Regions from separate parts of the Klebsiella sp. WOUb02 genome, predicted to be linked through region 1. Evidence: riboswitches for the same ligand, from Rfam matches in the RefSeq annotation. Region 1 holds a riboswitch; each other region holds the start of a gene.
What was found. Region 1 has a riboswitch for thiamine pyrophosphate ahead of ABOC21_RS12335 (TenA family protein). Riboswitches for the same ligand answer to the same signal wherever they lie in the genome.

Region 1 (3,267 bases):
GGAAGCCGAGGCCGCCGAAGAGGATCCGCGATAGCGCCAGCAGACCTAAAGCCTGCCAAAAGCCGATGCTTTTAACCCCAAGAATGGCCGGCAGCAGCGCGTTCCACAGCGACATCACCACCAGGCCAAGTATCGCGACGATCGCCATGCCAACGATCAGCGGTTTGCCCATCCGATGGTGGCCAAAGCCGTAGTGACGGCGGTTTTCATGCATATCAAAATCTTTCATCTTGTTGCTACCTCATGACTGTCGTGAATAGTGACTGCTGATGAGGTAGACGAATGAGCCGGAGAAATATTGCTAAGAATTTTAAAAAACGGCGTAACTATATTTACGCGGTGAATTTTTACCGCGGCGCCGCTCGCTCAGCCAGGGCGGCATTGCGCCGCGCCTCAATATTTACCCACCAGGTGCAGCTTCACCTGATTTCGCCCCTCTTTCTTCGCCGCATACAGCGCCTTGTCGACGCGGTTGAACAGCTGGTCGATCTCTTCGTCATCCTGACGCGCGGCGACGCCAATGCTGACGGTAACCGGGCCGGGGCGATCCGGCAGCTGATAGCCGCTGACCGCGAGACGAATGGTCTCCGCCATTTGCAGCGCCATCTCAATAGAGCGTTCGGGAAGAAATAGCAGAAACTCCTCGCCGCCCCAGCGATATATTTTGTCCTGATGCGTCACCGTCGACTCAAGGATCCGCGAAATTGTCAGTAAATCTGCAGGCTCACTTCCGGGCAGGTGGAGAACGTCCCTTTGCGCATCTCATCCAGCGACATATCGCCGCTGAGGGTTCTGGAGGCCCGATTACCGTAGAGAATGCGCTCTTTAAAAGGGTGAACCACCCAGATGGGGGTGGCTAACAGGTCGAACATCGTGAATTCTTTTAATAGCATGCAGCTCTCCACCCGCCATACATCGTCAATCACTCATCCAGCCGCCTGTGCATTCATCGCCTGCTGGCGCAAAATCAAAGAAAATTAGTTAGAGAGTTCAAAGGGATGACGTAGAAGTGGCTATTATAGTCTTCTTTTAAATCGCAGACGGTGTCCAAGCCGGCAAAAATCAGCGATAAAATTTCCCGCACCTGCCCGCCCTTCACTCTTTAGCCAACCTGCTAGTGACGTTGTCACCTAAACCCCGCCCGCTCCCCGGCGCAATGAGCCGAAGCCGGGATTGTAATCAAAAAGTGAATGCCGTATAACATGGCCTTACCGAGGGGTGTCCCGTGAGGGCTGAGATGGCGTAAGCCGAACCCTTTGAACCTGATCTGGGTCATGCCAGCGAAGGGACGGGTCGGCAATTTTGCCAGTTTTCCGCCATTGCCTGTTCATACTTCTGCACGCCCGGATCTCCCCTTAATCAGGAGGTCCTGTGATTCTTCCCGCATTTACTCAAGGCATCTACGGTCGTCTGCGCCAGCAGGCGGGACGCGACTGGCAGCACTACGTCGCCCATCCTTTTTTACATCAGCTGGCTGACGCCACCCTGCCCGAACGCGCATTCCGCCGCTACCTGACGCAGGACTATCTGTTTTTGATCCACTTCGCCCGCAGCTATGCCCTGCTGGTCAGCAAGCTGCGCACGCTGCCGGAGATGCGCGCCGCGGCGGCCTCGATGAACGCCATCCTCAGCGAGCTGCCGCTGCACGTCAGCTACTGCGACGGCTGGGGGCTGGATGAAGCGACCATGGCCGCCGAGCCGGAGGCGTCTGAGACGGTCAACTACACGCGCTACGTACTGGATATCGGCCACTCCGGCGACGCCCTGGATCTGCTGGCCGCGCTGATGCCCTGCGTGGCCGGTTACGCAGAAATTGGGCTCGGGCTGCTGCACAATCCGCAGACCCGCCTGAACGATAACCCCTACGCCTCGTGGATCCGCAACTATGGCGACGAAGGCTACCTCAACGGCGTCAACGCGGCGATTGCCCTGCTGGAAACCCTCTGGCAGCAGCGCGGCGGCGAGTCGAGATTCGCTGAGCTGAGCACCATCTTCACCACCGCCACGCGCCTGGAGGCCAACTTCTGGCAGATGGGGCTGAATGCGGTAACGGAGGCGTCGGCGTGACGCCCCCGGCCATCCACGTCCGGGAGCTGGGTTTGCGCTTCGGCTCGCGGGTCATTTTTGCGGATTTATCGTTCGATATCCCCGGCGGGCAGTGGGTCTCCCTGCTGGGGGCCAGCGGCGCGGGAAAAACCAGCCTGCTGCGCATCATCGCCGGCCTCGCGGCGCCGACGTCCGGCCAGGTGTACGCCAGCGACGGACTGCCCGTGGCGAAACGGCTGGCGTGGATGGGCCAGAAGGACCTGCTCTACCCGTGGCTGAGCGTGCGCGATAACGTCGCCCTTGGCGCGCGCCTGCGCGGGGAGCGCGTTGACCGTTCGCGCGTGACAACCCTGCTGCGTCAGGTCGGGCTGGAGCAGTGCGCCGACGATCGCCCGGCGGCGCTCTCCGGCGGCATGCGCCAGCGCGCGGCGCTGGCCCGCACGCTGTATGAAGACCGCCCCGTGGTCTTAATGGATGAGCCCTTTTCCGCCCTCGACACCATCACCCGCACGCGCATTCAAACCCTGGCGGCGGAGCTGCTGGCCGACCGTACCGTGGTGCTGATTACCCACGATCCGATGGAAGCCTGTCGGCTGAGCCACCGCCTGCTGGTGCTCGCTCCGTCCGCGGGCGGGATCGACGATTCGCACCATTTATCTGGCCTGCCGCCGCGGGCGGCGAACGATCCCGCGCTGCTTGCCAGCCAGGCGGAGCTGCTGCAGCAGCTGATGAGGGCCGACGGATGAGGGGCAAACTCTTGCGCGGCGCGGTGGTGTTTAGCGGCCTGCTGCTGGTCTGGTGGCTGGTGACCTGCAGCGGGATCCCCGCCTTTCTGCTGCCTTCGCCATCGGCGGTCGCCGGCGCCCTGTGGCTCAACCGCGCGTATCTCGGCTGGCATACCCTGGTGACGCTAAGCGAAATTATCAGCGGACTGCTGCTCGGAGTCCTGCTCGGCGTGGCGCTGGCGCTGTGCATGATTATCTCGCCGCGGCTGCAGCGCTGGCTGATGCCGCTGGTGCTGACCAGCCAGGCCATCCCGGTGTTCGCTCTCGCCCCTCTGCTGGTGCTGTGGTTTGGCTTCGGAATGAGCGCCAAGGTGATGATGGCGGTGCTGGTGATCTTCTTCCCCGTCACCTCCGCGTTCTTTGACGGCCTGCGGCGGGTCAATCACGACTATCTCGATCTGGCCCGCACGATGGGCGCCTCCTTTGGCGCTCAGCT
Region 2 (3,267 bases), 900 kb from region 1:
ATCCTCTGACGCCGATGACCGATGCCGATATCCGGCGGGTGCTGCAAGCGCAGACGACCTGCGCAATAGGTCATATCGCGTGGCAGACGGTGTCCAGCGGAAGCGTGGCGCTGCGTGAAGCGCTGAATCTGTGCGCTTCGCGTCATGAAAAGCTGGTCGTTATTGATGCCTTGAGCGACGAGGATCTTATTACGATTGGTAAGGCCTGCGCCGGGCAGCGTCTGCTGACCGGTGGTTCCGGTATCGCCATTGGCCTGGCGCATCATTTTATTGTCAAGGGCGAAGCGAAAGGGAGTACCGCAAGCGTGCCGCATATCGACGGGCCGGAGGCCATTCTGGTGGGCAGCTGCTCGACGACCACGCTCGGACAAATCGCCGAACATGCAAAACGACATCCGGTCATGATGGTGGCCGTAGATGACGCGATGGCCGGAAGCGTAAGCTCGCACGACCTGGTGAGATTTGTGATGGATAACCGGGGTAAATCGCCGCTCGTTTTCACTTCCGGTGATAAGGCGGAGGTTGCCCGGGCTCAGGCGGCATACGGGCGAGAAGAGGTCTCGGCAACGCTCGAAACGCTGTTTGGCGAAACGGCTCGCGAACTGGTCAGCTGCGGTATTCGCCGCCTGGTTGTCGGCGGCGGCGAGACATCCGGAGCGGTGGTTAGCGCCCTGAATCTGGACTCGTTAATGATTGGTCGCGAAATCGATACCGGCGTCCCGGTGCTGGTCGCGCCCGGTGAACGCCCGATCGCGCTGGCGTTGAAATCCGGAAACTTTGGCAGCGCGGATTTTTTTGCCAGGGCTATTAATACGCTGCGTGGCTGAGGAGGGCGGGATGAGTAGCAATTTACGCTTTAGCGCAAATTTGAAATGGCTGTTCACCGAGTTACCGTTTACAGAACGTTTTCATGCCGCGGCAAAATCCGGGTTTACGGCGGTCGAATATGCCTCGCCTTACGAATTTCCGGCCGCGCGACTGAAAGCGTTGCTGGATGAGCATGGCCTTAAACAGATCCTCTTTAATACGCCGGCCGGCGAGCCCGGCACGGTAAAAGCCTCCGGGCAGGCTTGCCATCCGGATAGCATCGCTGCATTTCGCAATGATTTTGACCGGGCGCTGGATTATGCGGCAGGGCTCGAATGCGCCATGATCCATCTGCAGGCGGGGATCCGCCAGGCTGGAGTGGCGCAGGAGCGAGCCCGCGACACGTTTGTTGAAAACCTGCGCTGGGCGGCGGAACAGGCGTTGCGGCGTCATCTCGACATTGTGCTGGAGTCTATCAATCCGCATGATATTGCCGGTTTTTTTCTGCAACGGCAGTCCCAGGCGCTGGACGTGATACAGCAGGCGGGGGTGTCCAATGTCGGGCTGCTATTTGATATCTATCACTGCCAGCGCGGTGAGGGGGACGTTACGACGAAGATGCGTGAATTTATGCCGTGGATTAAGCATGTTCAGGTGGCGGAGTCGCCTTCCCGCAATGAGCCTGGCGAGGGGGAACTCAACTGGCCTTTCCTGTTTAATGAACTTCGTACCTTACAGTACGCCGGCTGGATTGGCTGTGAGTATCGCCCTAAAGCGGGTACCGAAGCGGGATTGAGTCTGGTTATCCCGGTTTAGCTAAAACCGCTGCATCGCGATGAGACAGAAACGTCTGGCGGGCGGGGTCAGTCCAGCGGTGAGCCTTTTCGTCTAAGAAGGGGAGATTTAGCCGGCTCACACCCGCTGTCACTCGCCCGCCGGGGGCGCTTTTACCGTTTACAAGACTTCCCGCTGGCATTACTATCCTGAGCAGGGATTAATGAAGAGCATTAATCGCAATCTTTTGATTTTAGAGTAAATGACTCGGGGTGCCCTTCTTTGTGAAGGCTGAGAAAAACCCGTACCACCTGATCTGGATAATGCCAGCGTAGGGAAGTCAGAGACCACAAGGTCGTTGCTTCTTCATCGCCTGGCTGGAGCAAACGATGCAAGCTGAGCCACTGAACCCCGCGCATATTGCGCATCTGCGACACCTTTTTCGCCGCCACTCCCCCCTAATTCACTGCATGACCAACGACGTGGTGCAGACGTTCACCGCCAACGTCCTGCTGGCGATTGGCGCTTCCCCCGCGATGGTGATTGACCCGCAGGAGGCCAGCCAGTTTGCCGCCGTTGCCGATGCGCTGCTGATTAACGTCGGCACCTTAACCGTCGACCGCGCCGACGCCATGCGGGCGGCTGTCCGTAGCGCGCAGCAGGCCGGCAAGCCGTGGGCGCTGGACCCGGTTGCGGTCGGCGCGCTCACCCTGCGCAGCGAATTCTGTCGCGACCTGTTAACCCTGCAGCCGGCGGCCATTCGCGGCAATGCCTCGGAGATTATGGCCCTCGCGGGAATGAGCGGCGGCGGGCGCGGGGTCGATACCACCGATACCGCGGCGGCGGCGCTGCCGGCCGCTCAGGCGCTGGCGCGTCAGCTGAACACGGTGGTGGCGGTGACCGGCGAGGTGGATTACGTCACCGACGGCCAGCGCACGCGCGCCGTCAGCGGCGGGGATCGCCTGATGACCCGCGTTGTTGGCACCGGCTGCGCCCTCTCTGCGGTCGTTGCCGCCAGTACGGCGCTGCCCGGCGACCGGCTGGAAAACGTTGCGGCGGCCTGCGGCCTGATGAAGCTGGCGGGCGGGCTGGCGGCCCGTCAGGGCGGCCCGGGTAGCTTTACCCCGGCGTTCCTCGATGCGCTGTACGAGGAGGAGCAGCAATGAAGCGAATTAACGCCTTAACGATTGCCGGCACCGACCCCAGCGGCGGCGCGGGGATTCAGGCCGATCTGAAAACCTTCTCCGCCCTCGGCGCCTACGGCTGCTCGGTGATCACCGCGCTGGTGGCGCAGAATACCCGCGGCGTACAGTCGGTGTACCGCATCGAGCCTGATTTTGTTGCCGCCCAGCTGGACTCGGTGTTTAGCGACGTGCGCATCGATACCACCAAAATTGGCATGCTGGCGGAAACGGATATTGTCGAAGCCGTGGCCGAGCGGCTGGCGCGCTACCGGATCGCCAACGTGGTGCTGGATACGGTGATGCTGGCGAAAAGCGGCGACCCGCTGCTCTCTCCCGATGCGATCGCGACGCTGCGTACCCGGCTGCTGCCGCAGGTTTCGCTGATAACGCCCAACCTGCCGGAGGCCGCGGCGCTGCTGGATGCGCCCCACGCGCAGAATGAAAAAGAGATGCTTGAGCAGGGCCGGGCGCTGCTGGCGCTGGGCTGCGGTGCGGTGCTGCT
Region 3 (3,267 bases), 1.7 Mb from region 1:
CGGCTGCTCCACAGCAGCATCATCGTCAGAACAACGCTGAGCGCGCCGGCGGCCAGCGCGATGCGCAGGGAGGTTGACAGGGCCTGCCATAGCGCAGGCTGGGCCAGCACCCGCGGCAGATTGCTATTCAGGCCGTCGATGACGACTGCCAGCAGCGGCGGCAGCAGCAGCAGCAGCGCGATCGCGATCAGCACGCAGTCGGTGAGGCGGCTGTGCAGGCGATCGTCGGGGTCGCGCCAGCCGCGAACGTGGGTCACGCCGATCGCCACGGCCTTGCTCAGGCGCTGGCTGAGCAGCACCAGCCCGAGGCAGCAGCCCATCTGGATCAGCGCCAGCATCGCCGCGCGGGCCGGATCGTAATCAAAGCTCAGCGCCTGGTAGATCGCCAGTTCGATAGTGGTGGCCCGCGGGCCGCCGCCAAGGGAGAGGACGGTAGCAAAGCTGGCGAAACAGAGCATAAAGATCAGCGCCGCCACCGGCGGAATTTGCCGCCGCAGCCACGGCCACTCTACGAAGCGGAAAAAGTGCAAGCCGCGCATGCCAAGCTGGGCCGCCATCTGCCGCTGTTCGCCGGGTATATTCTCCAGCGCCTGCAGCAGCAGGCGGGTCGCCATCGGCATATTGAAGAAGACGTGCGCCAGCAGAATTCCCTGCAGCCCGTAAGGGGAGAAATCCCACCGCCATCCCAGCGCGCTAAATGCCGCCGCCAGCCAGCCCTGACGGCCGTAAACGCTGAGGATGCCGAATACCGCCACCAGCACCGGCAGGATGAGCGTCATCGCGCACAGGCGCAGCAGCAGCGTGCGGCCGGGAAAGCGGCGCCGGTAAAGGGCGCGGGCGAGAAAAATAGCCGGCGCCACCGAGAGCAGCGCCGAAAGAGACGCCTGCCAGAAGGAGAAGCGGACGACGTGCCAGAGATAGCTGTCGCGAACGATCGCCTGCCAGGCCGCCTCCGGCGCGCTGCTCCAGAGCGCCAGAAAGGCGGCCAGCGCCACCGCGACCAGCACGAAGGCGGCGGCCAGGCCCGGCAGCAGCCAGCCGATAGCTAGCGGCTGACGGCGCGTTGCCATGCGTTAATCCAGTTCTGCCGTTCGCCAGCGACCTGCTGCGGAGTGAACTCCAGCGTGGTCTGCGGTTTGACCAGCGTGTCAAAGTCGGCGGGGAGCGTCGCCTGGGTAACCGGATACATCCAGTTGCCGGTCGGGATAGCGTTCTGGAAGCCGGGAGAGACCATAAACTTAAGGAATTTTTCCGCCAGCTCCGGCTGCCTGCTGGCCGCGGTGCGGGCCGCCACTTCGACCTGCAGGTAGTGGCCTTCGCTGAAGCCGGCCGCCGCGTAGTTATCCTTTTTCTCTGCGATAATGTGATAAGCCGGCGAGGTGGTATAGCTCAGCACCAGATCGCTTTCCCCCTTCAGGAACAGGCCGTAGGCCTCGCTCCAGCCTTTGGTCACGGTGACGGTTTTCGCCGCCAGCTTCTCCCAGGCCTGCGGGGATTTGTCGCCGTACACTTTCTGCATCCACAGCAGCAGGCCGAGGCCCGGCGTGCTGGTGCGCGGATCTTCGTAGATCACCCGCCATTTCTGGTCGCTCTCAACCAGCTCTTTCAGGCTTTTGGGCGGGTTCTTGAGCTTGTTTTTATCGTAGACGAAGGCGAAATAGCCGTAATCAAAGGGGACGAAGGTATCGTTGTTCCAGCCGCCGGGGACGGTGAGCGCGTCGGTTGGCACGTTGCTTTTGGCGAACAGCTTGCTTTGCGCCGCCGCTTCCAGCAGGTTGTTGTCCAGTCCGAGCACCACGTCGGCTTTGCTGTTTTTGCCTTCCATGCGCAGACGATTCAGCAGCGAGACGCCATCTTCCAGCGCCACGAACTTCAGCTCGCAGCCGCAGTCGGCTTCAAACGCCTTTTTGACGGCCGGGCCCGGGCCCCAGTCCGCGGAAAAGGAGTCGTAGGTATAAACGGTGAGAACGGGCTTAGCCAACGCGGGAGCGGCGACCAGCACCAGCAGCGGGAGTAATTTTTTCAACACTTTGCACCTCACAAAAAAGGGGTGGCAAAGGATTTTGAGTGAGCCTCAAATCCCTTCGCCGGCGTTATCCGGATCAGGTTCGACGGGTATTTTCTCAGCCCATACGCTTCACCCTGCAGGCAGCCTTGATGCAGCCTGAATGATATCGCGTACGTTTATTAGCACCCCGTTGAGAACGGCGACCAGTGTAATGATTTTGTTAGCGGACCGAAAGGGCTTAAGCGTCCGCCGGGGAGGGCGCTAGGGTTCCGGCGGCGCAAACCACGCCGATTTAAAATCAAACCAGCCGAGGGTATTCATTCTCACGCCGCGCATGCTGCGCTGCCCCTGGATCATCAGCCAGTGGTGGATCAGCGGTACGATCGTTTGATTGGCCAGCAGCTGCTGGCTCCAGGTGGCCGGGTTTAGCTCGCCCGCATGCCAGCGGCCGGCATCCTCCTGCCAGTCAATCGGGATGCAGTGGCGAATGAGCGGGACTTCATACAGCCAGGCGAACAGGGAGAAGTCTATCGGCAGGGTAAAGTTGGCGCTGTTTAGCCAGATGTCGCTGACCACCTCGCCGCGATGCCACTCCGCGTACTCCAGCTCCCGAATCTCCAGCCTGACCTGATGCTCGGCCAGCAGCGTCGCCATAATGGCGCCGATCGCGCGGTGCTCAATATGGTCCTGGTAATAGGTCAGCGTCACCGACTCCAGGCCCGCGGGTTTCTCGCAGGCCTGGCTGCGCGCGTGGTGCCAGCGCGGCAGCAGGCCGTAGGCCGGGAACCAGTTGCCCTGGTAGTGTTCGCCCGCGTGGTAGAGCAGGTTCGCCGGCTGGAACAGATAGCTCAGCCACTGGCGCACGGCGGCATTGGCGCCAAGCGGGCTGCGGGAATCAAACAGCAGGTAGTAGCAGCCTTCTTCCAGACGACTTTCGACGGCTTTCTCGCTCTGCGTGGTGCCCTGCAGGGTTAAGCCGCCGTTCGACTCTTCGCCAATCTCCGGCAGCACCCAGACGTTGACCTCATCAATTAACGCCCGATAGCCGAAGTAGTCGTCGAAGGCATGGATCTTTAGCTGGCTTTGGTTATTGCGCGCCACCGCATAGGGCCCGGTGCCGATCGGCATCGCGGAGAAGTTCTCCATCGACTGCCATTCGCGCGGCAGTATCACCGCGGAAACCTGGCCCAGCAGCCACGGCAGCCAGCGGTCCGGCTGTGTCAGATGGATATCCAGCGTCCAGGCGGTAGGCGAGATGA

Region 2: linked by a shared signal. The riboswitch ahead of thiM (hydroxyethylthiazole kinase) and the one ahead of ABOC21_RS12335 (TenA family protein) in region 1 are both predicted to bind thiamine pyrophosphate.
Region 3: linked by a shared signal. The riboswitch ahead of thiB (thiamine ABC transporter substrate binding subunit) and the one ahead of ABOC21_RS12335 (TenA family protein) in region 1 are both predicted to bind thiamine pyrophosphate.

What each region holds. Positions count from the first base shown of each region.
Region 1 covers NZ_CP170110.1:1,133,786-1,137,052, forward strand. The annotation lists gene ABOC21_RS12320 (hypothetical protein) at 1-229, opposite strand, end outside; partial or broken gene ABOC21_RS12325 (GGDEF domain-containing protein) at 394-741, opposite strand; gene ABOC21_RS12330 (hypothetical protein) at 708-893, opposite strand; TPP riboswitch at 1,205-1,306, shown strand; gene ABOC21_RS12335 (TenA family protein) at 1,372-2,067, shown strand; gene ABOC21_RS12340 (ABC transporter ATP-binding protein) at 2,064-2,792, shown strand; gene ABOC21_RS12345 (ABC transporter permease) at 2,789-3,267, shown strand, end outside.
Region 2 covers NZ_CP170110.1:231,817-235,083, forward strand. The annotation lists gene otnK (3-oxo-tetronate kinase) at 1-827, shown strand, start outside; gene ABOC21_RS07785 (hydroxypyruvate isomerase family protein) at 838-1,623, shown strand; TPP riboswitch at 1,840-1,936, shown strand; gene thiM (hydroxyethylthiazole kinase) at 1,971-2,747, shown strand; gene thiD (bifunctional hydroxymethylpyrimidine kinase/phosphomethylpyrimidine kinase) at 2,744-3,267, shown strand, end outside.
Region 3 covers NZ_CP170110.1:2,831,677-2,834,943, reverse strand. The annotation lists gene thiP (thiamine/thiamine pyrophosphate ABC transporter permease ThiP) at 1-1,070, opposite strand, end outside; gene thiB (thiamine ABC transporter substrate binding subunit) at 1,046-2,029, opposite strand; TPP riboswitch at 2,062-2,208, opposite strand; gene sgrR (HTH-type transcriptional regulator SgrR) at 2,270-3,267, opposite strand, start outside.